2 regions of the Streptomyces sp. NPDC018693 genome follow, and region 2 is predicted to be linked to the other one. Evidence: riboswitches for the same ligand, from Rfam matches in the RefSeq annotation. Region 2 holds a riboswitch; the other holds the start of a gene.

Region 1 (4,730 bases), on a different contig from region 2:
AACGTCGACCACATATGTCTCACGGTGGACCCGCTGGACTGGGACGAGGTCATCGCGTCCGGCGCCTTCGACGTGGTCGAGGGCCCCGTGCCCCGCTTCGGCGCGCGGGGCACCGCCACGTCGGTCTACGTCCGGGACCCCGACTCCAACACCGTCGAGCTGCGCTGGTACCCGCAGGACGCTACGGCGTGACCGAGCCGGCGGTTCCGGTACGGGCGGGCGGCGGCGGCCCGTACCGGAACCACACGGCGGGGTTCAGTCCGCGATCGGCAGACACACCCGGTTCCCGGCGGCCGCGAACACACATGCAAGGAATGCGGCGCGAGCAGTCGCACCGGGCTGGCTGGGAAGACGAACGGGCAGGTCTTCAGGCACTCCACTCGATCGTGGTCCCGTCCCCGTAACCCCAGCTTTCGTAGGGCCGAAGGTCTGGGTCATGGAAGGAGCCGGAGGCCCCGAACAGCTTGAGTTCGGCCATCCCGAAGGCGACGGCGACCGGTGCGTCGACCACCCTGGTCTGCCTGCCGTCCTCCGTCTTGATCGCGTCGAGCGTGAAACCGCCGTGGTCGCCGATGCTGAAGCTCGGTGTGTCGCCGTCCTCGACCGTGATGCGCACGGTCCGAGTCGGGAGCCACTCGCCAATGAGGCTCCGCGCGTTCTCCCAGAGCCCGCCGCGCTCCCCATGGAGGATGGCTTCCAGCGCATCCCGCTGTGCCTTGGGCGTGTCCTCGTCGAAGTACACGCGCGCCTTGTCGATACCGCTCACGAAGTCCTTGGGGCACTGGAAACTGGCCGCGAATATCGCGCCCGAGAGATCGACACCATCCGACTGCCCGTCCTCGACCACGGCCGCGAGGGTGGATGAGCACCATCCCTGGTCCGGATCCGTGGGGCCGAGCGCGCACCGGCAGTTCATCTTGCAACTACACGCCTCATAAGACGTTGCGCGGACTGTCCACGACATCAGAAGCCTCCCGAGTCGCTGATCACCCCTGTTTCCAGTCTCCCCCGCGCCTGTCTGTAGTCAAGATCCCGTATCACGCCCGACAGCGAGTGCGCGGCGGTGGCGAACTCCTGCCGACGCCCAGTACCCCGAGGCGCCGCCCCAGGAAGCGCAAGCCTCTGGGACGGCGCTCACGTAAACGTCAGTCGGCGAGCGGCAGATAGACCCGGTTGCCCAAGGCCGCGAACTCCTTCGACTTCTCCAGCATCCCGGCCTCGATCTCCTCCGGGGTGGCGTCCGGGCCACCACCGAACTGCTCTGTGATGCTTCTGCTGATCTTCATCGAGCAGAACTTCGGCCCGCACATCGAGCAGAAGTGGGCCGTCTTGGCGGGCTCGGCCGGCAGTGTCTCGTCGTGGAACTCCCGTGCCGTGTCCGGGTCGAGGGCCAGGTTGAACTGGTCCTCCCAGCGGAACTCGAAGCGGGCGTCGGACAGTGCGTCGTCCCACTCCTGGGCTCCGGGATGCCCCTTGGCGAGGTCGGCCGCGTGGGCGGCGATCTTGTAGGTGATGACGCCGGTCTTGACGTCGTCACGGTTGGGCAGGCCCAGGTGCTCCTTGGGCGTGACGTAGCAGAGCATGGCCGTGCCCCACCAGGCGATCATCGCGGCACCGATGCCGGAGGTGATGTGGTCGTACGCCGGCGCGACGTCCGTCGTCAGCGGGCCGAGCGTATAGAACGGAGCTTCATCACAGATCTCCTGCTGAAGGTCGATGTTCTCCTTGATCTTGTGCATCGGGACATGTCCCGGGCCCTCGATCATGGTCTGTACGTTGAAACGCTTCGCGATCCGGTTGAGTTCCCCGAGCGTGCGCAATTCCGCGAACTGCGCTTCGTCGTTGGCGTCCGCGATCGAACCGGGGCGCAGGCCGTCGCCCAGCGAGTAGGTGACGTCGTAGGCCGCGAGGATCTCGCAGAGTTCCTCGAAGTTCTCGTAGAGGAAGCTCTCCTTGTGGTGGGCCAGACACCAGGCCGCCATGATCGAACCGCCGCGCGAGACGATGCCGGTCTTGCGGTTGGCGGTCAGCGGTACGTACGCCAGGCGCACGCCCGCGTGGACCGTCATGTAGTCCACGCCCTGCTCGGCCTGTTCGATGACCGTGTCCTTGTAGATCTCCCAGGTCAGCTCCTCGGCCCTGCCGTCGACCTTCTCCAGCGCCTGGTAGAGCGGCACCGTGCCGATGGGGACGGGGGAGTTGCGCAGCACCCACTCGCGGGTGGTGTGGATGTTGCGGCCGGTGGACAGGTCCATGACCGTGTCGGCGCCCCAGCGGGTCGCCCAGGTCATCTTCTCGACCTCCTCCTCGATGGAGGAGGTCACCGCCGAGTTGCCGATGTTCGCGTTGACCTTCACCAGGAACCGCTTGCCGATGATCATCGGCTCGATCTCCGGGTGGTTGACGTTCGCGGGCAGCACGGCCCGGCCCGCCGCGATCTCCTCACGCACCACCTCGGGAGAAACGTTCTCCCTGATGGCCACGAACTCCATCTCCGGCGTGATCTCGCCCCGGCGCGCATACGCCAGCTGTGTGACCGCCTGGCCGTCACGGCTGCGACGCGGCAACCGTGGCCGCCCCGGGAACACCGCGTCGAGATTGCGCAGACCGCCGCGCGGCGAGGTGTGCTTGATCCCGTCGTCCTCGGGACGGACGGGGCGGCCCGCGTACTCCTCGGTGTCGCCGCGGGCGATGATCCAGTTCTCCCGCAGCGGTGCCAGGCCCCTGCGGACGTCCGTGTCGACGAGTGGATCGGTGTACGGGCCCGATGTGTCGTACAGCGTGACCGACTGCCCGTTGGTGAGGTGCACCTGCCGGACCGGCACCCGAAGGTCGGGGCGAGCGCCCTCGACGTACGCCTTGTGCCAGCCGATGGACTTCCCGGCCTCCTGGGACTTCTCGTCCTGAACGGAGGCAGGCGTGCGTGCGTCCTTGTTGGCCATGAGACCTACTCCCTACGCCGGCATTACCCGGTAACAGGTTCGGCGGTCGACGCAGCGGTCACCGTCTGCCGACGTTCCGTGTGAGGCATCACTCGATTCCGGTGACGTTCCACGTGAAACATCGCGAAGACGGAGGTCAGCGCCCTCTCAGCCCGGTGCTCCGAGCTCCCGCGTGTGCAAAGGTGCCTCCACGCTAGCGTCATTTGTGGCGCGGTGAACAGTGGGCCTCTGTCGTTCTTGCGATGATCGGTCGGTGACCACGACACACCGTCCCCCGTACCCGCCGCCGGAACCGCCCCGCGAGCCCGGTCCCGGAAACTCCGGTGGCAACGGCTCCGGCCCCGGCCCGAGTCCCGCCCCGGGCAGCGCTCCTGGCCGCGGGCCCCGCCTGGGGCACGGTGGTGACCGGTACTTCTCCGGGCCTCCGCAGGAGGGCGGTTACGGCGGCTACGGGGGCTATGGCGGCCGAGGACCGGGAGAGACAGCCGGCGGGTTCGACCCAGCCGACTCCCGTGGCGGTCCCGGACCCGGCCCTGGTGAGGAGCGCGCTGGGTACGGGCGAGGTCCCGCCGGCGAACATGGCGGGCACGGGCCAGGGCCTGGTGATACGTACGGCGACCGCGGGCAGGAACCTGGCGACGGACACGGGCACGGATACGGCGACGAGCATGGCCGGCACGGGCACGGGCACGGTTCCGGTGACAGGCACGGCGGGCACGGGCGCGGTCCCGGCGACGGGCGTGGTTCGGGTTCCGGCGGCGGCCACGGGCACGGTCCCTCCCACGGGCACAGCCACAGCCACGGGCCGGCGGCCCCCGTCTCCAAGCATCTGCGCAAGGTCATCGCGGCCGTCCTGATCCCCTTTGCCGCTGCCGTGCTGGTCGGGCTCGCGGTGCTGTGGCCCGGCGGTGCCCCGCCGCACGAGCGCACCGGCGTCGGCTTCGACCGGCAGACGCAGCAGGCCACGGTGACCGAGGTCGTCAAGGTGAGCTGCCAGGCCGTCAACGCCTCCGCGGACACCCCGACCGGGGACACCTCCACCGCCGAGGGCTCCTCCGCCCAGCAGCAGGCGAACGGCACCTGCAAGAAGGCGACCATCAGGGTCGACACCGGCCCGGACAAGGGCCGTACGTTCACCGAGATCGTGCAGCCGGACCAGTCACGGCAGCTGAGCGAGGGCCAGAAGGTCGTGGTCGCCTACGAGCCCGCCGCGCCGGAGGACCTGCAGTACTCGGTGGCCGACATCAACCGCCGGTTCCCGATGGCGCTCCTCGCCGGCATCTTCGCACTCGCCGTCGTGGTCGTCGGGCGGTTGCGGGGCGTCATGGCGCTGGTCTCGCTGGCCATCAGCTTCCTGGTGCTGAACTTCTTCGTCCTGCCCGCGATCCTGCAGGGCTCCAACCCGCTGATCGTGGCGGTGGTGGGGGCGAGCATCATCATGCTGATCGCGCTGTATCTGTGCCACGGCCTGTCGGCCCGGACGTCCGTGGCGGTGCTCGGCACGTTGATCTCCCTGTCGCTGATCGGCGTTCTCGGCTCGCTGTTCAACAGCTGGGCCGCCCTCACCGGCAACACCGACGACAACACCGGCCTGATCCACGGGCTGTACCCGTCGATCGACATGAGCGGTCTGCTGCTCGCGGGCATCATCATCGGCTCGCTCGGTGTCCTCGACGATGTGACGGTCACCCAGACCTCTGCGGTCTGGGAGCTGCACGAGGCGAACCCGACGATGGGCTGGCGCGGGCTGTACCGGGCCGGTACCCGTATCGGCCGCGACCACATCGC
Region 2 (4,730 bases):
GGGGCCCCCCCGGGGGGGGGCCCCCCCCCGGGCCCCCCACGCCGGACGGTTCTTCGGTACGGCTCTGCGGGTGCGTGGGGTCGGGTCAGACGGCGAGCGCCTGGGCGCGCCGCTTCACCTCCGTGCCGCGATTCTCGCTCAGGGCCTGCGCGGGGGTGCCGGGCAGGCTCGGGTCCGGGGTGAAGAGCCACTCGATCATCTCTTCGACCGTGAAGCCGTCGTCCCGCAGGAGCGTCAGGGTGCCGGTCAGGCCCTTGACGACCTTGTCCCCGTCGATGAAGGCGGCGGGGACGTGCAGCGCGCGGTTCTCGCCCCGGCGTACGGCGATGAGCTGGCCCTCCTTGACCAGCTGCCGCACACGCGTCACCTCGACGTCAAGCATTTCCGCGATGTCGGGGAGGGTGAGCCAGGCGGGGACGAGAGCGTCGATCTTTGTGTCAATCTCGGTCACGGAGTCCAGCGTAGGCGGTTTGCCGGTCTGGGCGCGACGGGTTGCCTTTCGGGTGCGGCGGCGTCGGGGCTGGTCGCGCCCACGCGGTGGAGCCGCACATCGATACAGCCCCGCGCCCCTCAGGGGGTTGCAGTCGCGTTCTTCAGAGGGCGCCCCGGGTCTGTCAGCAGGTCGGGGTCCATCCGCGTGCCCGCCTCGATCAGGCGGCGGCCCTGGGCCAGGTCGCGGGGGCGGCCGACCGCCAGGAGGGCGACCAGGCGGTCGTCGCGCAGCCAGCAGACGCTCCAGGCCGGGCCGGTCGGGTCGCCGCGCCACAGGGTGGTGTCGGCCGAACCGTGATGGCCGGCGTACTGCACGAAGCGGCCGAACTGTTCCGACCAGAAGTACGGGACCGGGTCGTAGCGGGCGGGGGGCTCGCCGGTGGGTTCGCCGAGGATGTTCGCGGCGACCGTGCGCGGGCCCTGGAGGGCGTTGTCCCAGTGGTGGACGAGGAGGCGTTCGCCGTACCTGCCCGAGGGGAAGGAGGCGCAGTCGCCGACCGCGTACACGTCGGGCAAGGAGGTGCGCAGGCGGTCGTCGGCGACGACCTCGCCCCAGGCGCCCAGCTCGATGCCGGAGCCCACGAGCCAGGCGGTGGCGGGGCGGGCGCCGATGCCGACCACGACCGCGCCGGCGGGCAGCCGGGTGCCGTCGTCGAGGACCACCGCGCCGGGCTCGACGCGCCGCACGCGCGCGTGGGTGCGCAGCTCGGTGCCGCTGTCGGCGTACCAGGCGGTCATCGGGGCGGCCACCTCGGCGGGCAGCGCGCCGGCCAGCGGACGGTCGGCGGCCTCGACGACGGTGACCGAGCAGCCGGCCTCGCGCGCGGCGGTGGCGAACTCCGCGCCGATCCAGCCGGCGCCGACGACCACGATGTCGTGCTGTCGGGCGAGCACGGGCCGCAGCCGCTCGGCGTCGTCCAGGGTGCGCAGCAGGTGCACGCCGGGCACGCCCTCGGCGCCCGGCAGCCGGATCGGCTCGGCGCCGGTCGCGACGACGAGGACGTCGTACGGCACCGGCCCGGCCTCGGTGTCCACCTCGTGGTCGGCGGGGCGCAGCCCGGTCACCTCGCGGCCGAGGACCAGTTCGACGCCGAGGCCCTCGAAGTCCACGTCGAAGGCGGAGCCCTCGGCCTTGCCGAGCAGCACGGCCTTGGACAGCGGCGGACGGTCGTAGGGCTGATGGGGTTCCGCGCCGATCAGGGTCACCGTGCCGGTGAAGCCCCGTTCGCGCAGTGCGACCGCGGTCCGCACCCCGGCCATGCCCGCGCCGACGACGACTACCTGCCGCGCCGCCGGTGACCTGCCGCCGTCGCGTCTCTGCGCGCTCTTCTCGCTCACCCGATCACCATAGTCAACTGACTGATTATCAGTCAGCCGACCTGCTCCACCACGCTCGTGCCGCTGCCCTCCTGGGACTCCCACGCCCAGCTCTCCTCCAGGCGCACCCTCCCGTCCGGCAGCTCCACGACCGTCGACACACAGTGCCCGGAGGACGTCGTCCCGTCGGTCTTGAGCTGGACGTACCGGAAGTCGAGCCGGTCACCCTCCCGGGTACCCACCAGGTGCCCGCGCACGACGTCGCCGCCCGCGTACTCGGCCCAGATCTCGCCGCCCTCCTCGTGGTACGCGAAGCGGGTGCGGGTGCCCACCTGACCTGGGGCTTGGTCGGCGACCGGGGCGAGGATCAGTCCGTCGAGCGAGCGAGCCATGGGCCAAGGGTCCCTTACTGAGGCAAACGGCACGGGCTAGGGTGGCCACCGTAAAGCACTCGCGGGAGCCCGGACGCACCGGGCTGAGAGGGAGGCTGGCGGCCTCCGACCGTACGAACCTGATCCGGGTCATGCCGGCGAAGGGAGGGGCTGGACGCCCATGTCGCGTACGCGAACGTCAGACGTCCTTGTCATCGGGGGCGGGATCATCGGCCTGGTCACAGCGTGGCGGGCCGCCCAACGCGGGCTCGCCACCGCCGTGGTGGACCCCGAACCGGGCGGCGGGGCCGCCCAGGTGGCGGCCGGGATGCTGGCCGCCGTCACCGAACTGCACTACGGCGAGCAGACCCTGCTCGGCCTGAACCTCGCCTCGGCCCGCCGCTACCCCGAGTTCGCGGCCGAGCTGACCGACCTCACCGGCCGGGACCTCGGCTACCGGCAGAGCGGCACACTGTCCGTCGCCCTGGACGCCGACGACCGCGCCCATCTGCGCGAACTGCACGCCCTGCAACGGCAGTCGGGGCTGGACTCCGAGTGGCTGTCCGGGCGGGAGTGCCGACGCCTGGAGCCGATGCTCGCACCGGGTGTGCGCGGCGGGCTGCGGGTGGACGGCGACCACCAGATCGACCCGCGACGGCTGGCGGCGGCACTGGTGGCCGCGTGCGAGCGGGCGGGCGTGGTCCTCCACCGCCAGTGGGCGGAGCGGCTCACGGTCCTACGGGAGCGGGCCACGGGCGTCGTCACGCGCGCGGGTGACGAACTGGGCGCCGGGCAGGTCGTGCTCGCCGCCGGCAGCCTCAGCGGGCGGCTCGCGGGGGTCCCGGACCACGTCCTGCCGCCGGTACGGCCGGTGAAGGGGCAGGTCCTGCGGCTGTCCGTGCCGCGGCGGCACGCGCCGTTCCTGAGCCGGACCGTGCGCGCCATGGTGCGCGGCAGCCATGTCTATCTCGTGGCGCGGGAGGACGGCGAGCTGGTCGTGGGGGCCACCAGCGAGGAGCTGGGCTGGGACACCACCGTGACCGCGGGTGGTGTGTACCAGCTGCTGCGGGACGCGCACGAGCTGGTGCCCGGGATCACCGAGCTGCCGCTGACGGAGACCCGCGCGGGGCTGCGCCCCGGCTCCCCCGACAACGCGCCGCTGCTCGGCCCGACCGAGCTGGACGGGCTGCTGCTGGCCACCGGGCACTACCGCAACGGGGTGCTGCTCACGCCGGTCACCGGCGACGCGCTGGGGCAGGTGCTGGCCACCGGTGAACTGCCCGATGTGGCCCGGCCCTTCACACCGAAGCGTTTCGCCCTCCTGGAGCAGCCCGTATGAACATCTCGGTCAACGGGGAGCGGCGCGAGGTCGCCCCGGGGACGGCGCTCGACGCCGTCGTACGGGAGCTGACCGCGGCGCCCTCGGGGGTGGCCGCCGCCCTCAACGAAACCGTCGTCCCCCGCGCGCAGTGGCCCGCCACGCCCCTCTCCGAGGGCGACCGGGTGGAAGTCCTGACCGCCGTCCAAGGAGGCTGACCATGGCCGACGATCCCTTTGTCCTCGGCGGTACGACCCTCTCGTCCCGCCTGATCATGGGCACCGGCGGTGCCCCGAGCCTGGAGGTGCTGGAACGGGCGCTGGTCGCCTCCGGCACGGAGCTGACGACGGTGGCGATGCGGCGGGTGGACCCGTCGGTGCACGGGTCCGTGCTGTCCGTGCTGGACAGGCTCGGGATCCGGGTGCTGCCGAACACCGCCGGGTGCTTCACGGCCGGGGAGGCCGTGCTCACCGCGCGGCTGGCCCGGGAGGCACTCGGGACCGATGTGGTGAAGCTGGAGGTCATCGCCGACGAGCGGACGCTGCTGCCGGATCCGATCGAGCTGCTGGACGCGGCGGAGACGCTGGTGGACGACGGGTTCACGGTGTTGCCGTACACGAACGACGATCCTGTGCTGGCGCGGAAGCTGGAGGACGTGGGGTGTGCGGCGATCATGCCGCTGGGGTCGCCGATCGGGTCCGGGCTCGGGATTCGCAACCCGCACAACTTTCAGCTGATCGTGGAGCACGCGCGTGTGCCGGTGATTCTGGACGCGGGGGCCGGTACGGCGTCGGATGCGGCGCTGGCGATGGAGCTGGGGTGTGCGGGGGTGATGCTGGCGTCGGCGGTGACGCGGGCGCAGGATCCTGTGCTCATGGCTCACGCGATGCGCTCGGCGGTGGAGGCGGGTCGGCTCGCGTACCGGGCGGGCCGGATTCCCCGGCGTCACTTCGCCGAGGCGTCATCTCCTGCGGAGGGGCTGGCTCGGTTGGACCCTGAGAGGCCGGCCTTCTGAGCGCCTGTTAGCGGTGCCCTGCGCTGTGGGCTGTGCCCACCCGTTCCGCCCTGCGGAACGACTGCCCACAGCGGCAGCGGTACACGTCACAGGTCGGCTGCAGTCCTGGACCGGTTCGGTGGGAGGGGTGGGGGTGTCGGTGGTGGCTCGTAGACTCGCCTGCGTGGACACGACCCTTCAGGACCCTCTCGTCGGGCAGGTGCTCGACGGTCGTTAT

The links. Region 2 has a riboswitch for thiamine pyrophosphate ahead of thiO (glycine oxidase ThiO). Riboswitches for the same ligand answer to the same signal wherever they lie in the genome.
Region 1: linked by a shared signal. The riboswitch ahead of thiC (phosphomethylpyrimidine synthase ThiC) and the one ahead of thiO (glycine oxidase ThiO) in region 2 are both predicted to bind thiamine pyrophosphate.

Annotation. Positions count from the first base shown of each region.
Region 1 is NZ_JBIRZZ010000002.1:224,476-229,205, forward strand. Features, by position in the region: gene ACH5AC_RS05330 (VOC family protein) at 1-192, shown strand, start outside; gene ACH5AC_RS05335 (DUF1326 domain-containing protein) at 368-964, opposite strand; gene thiC (phosphomethylpyrimidine synthase ThiC) at 1,146-2,942, opposite strand; TPP riboswitch at 2,935-3,124, opposite strand; gene ACH5AC_RS05345 (YibE/F family protein) at 3,196-4,730, shown strand, end outside.
Region 2 is NZ_JBIRZZ010000007.1:21,319-26,048, reverse strand. Features, by position in the region: gene ACH5AC_RS19615 (Rv2175c family DNA-binding protein) at 86-451, opposite strand; gene ACH5AC_RS19610 (NAD(P)/FAD-dependent oxidoreductase) at 571-1,830, opposite strand; gene ACH5AC_RS19605 (hypothetical protein) at 1,863-2,201, opposite strand; TPP riboswitch at 2,253-2,364, shown strand; gene thiO (glycine oxidase ThiO) at 2,362-3,519, shown strand; gene thiS (sulfur carrier protein ThiS) at 3,516-3,716, shown strand; gene ACH5AC_RS19590 (thiazole synthase) at 3,719-4,513, shown strand; gene pknB (Stk1 family PASTA domain-containing Ser/Thr kinase) at 4,677-4,730, shown strand, end outside.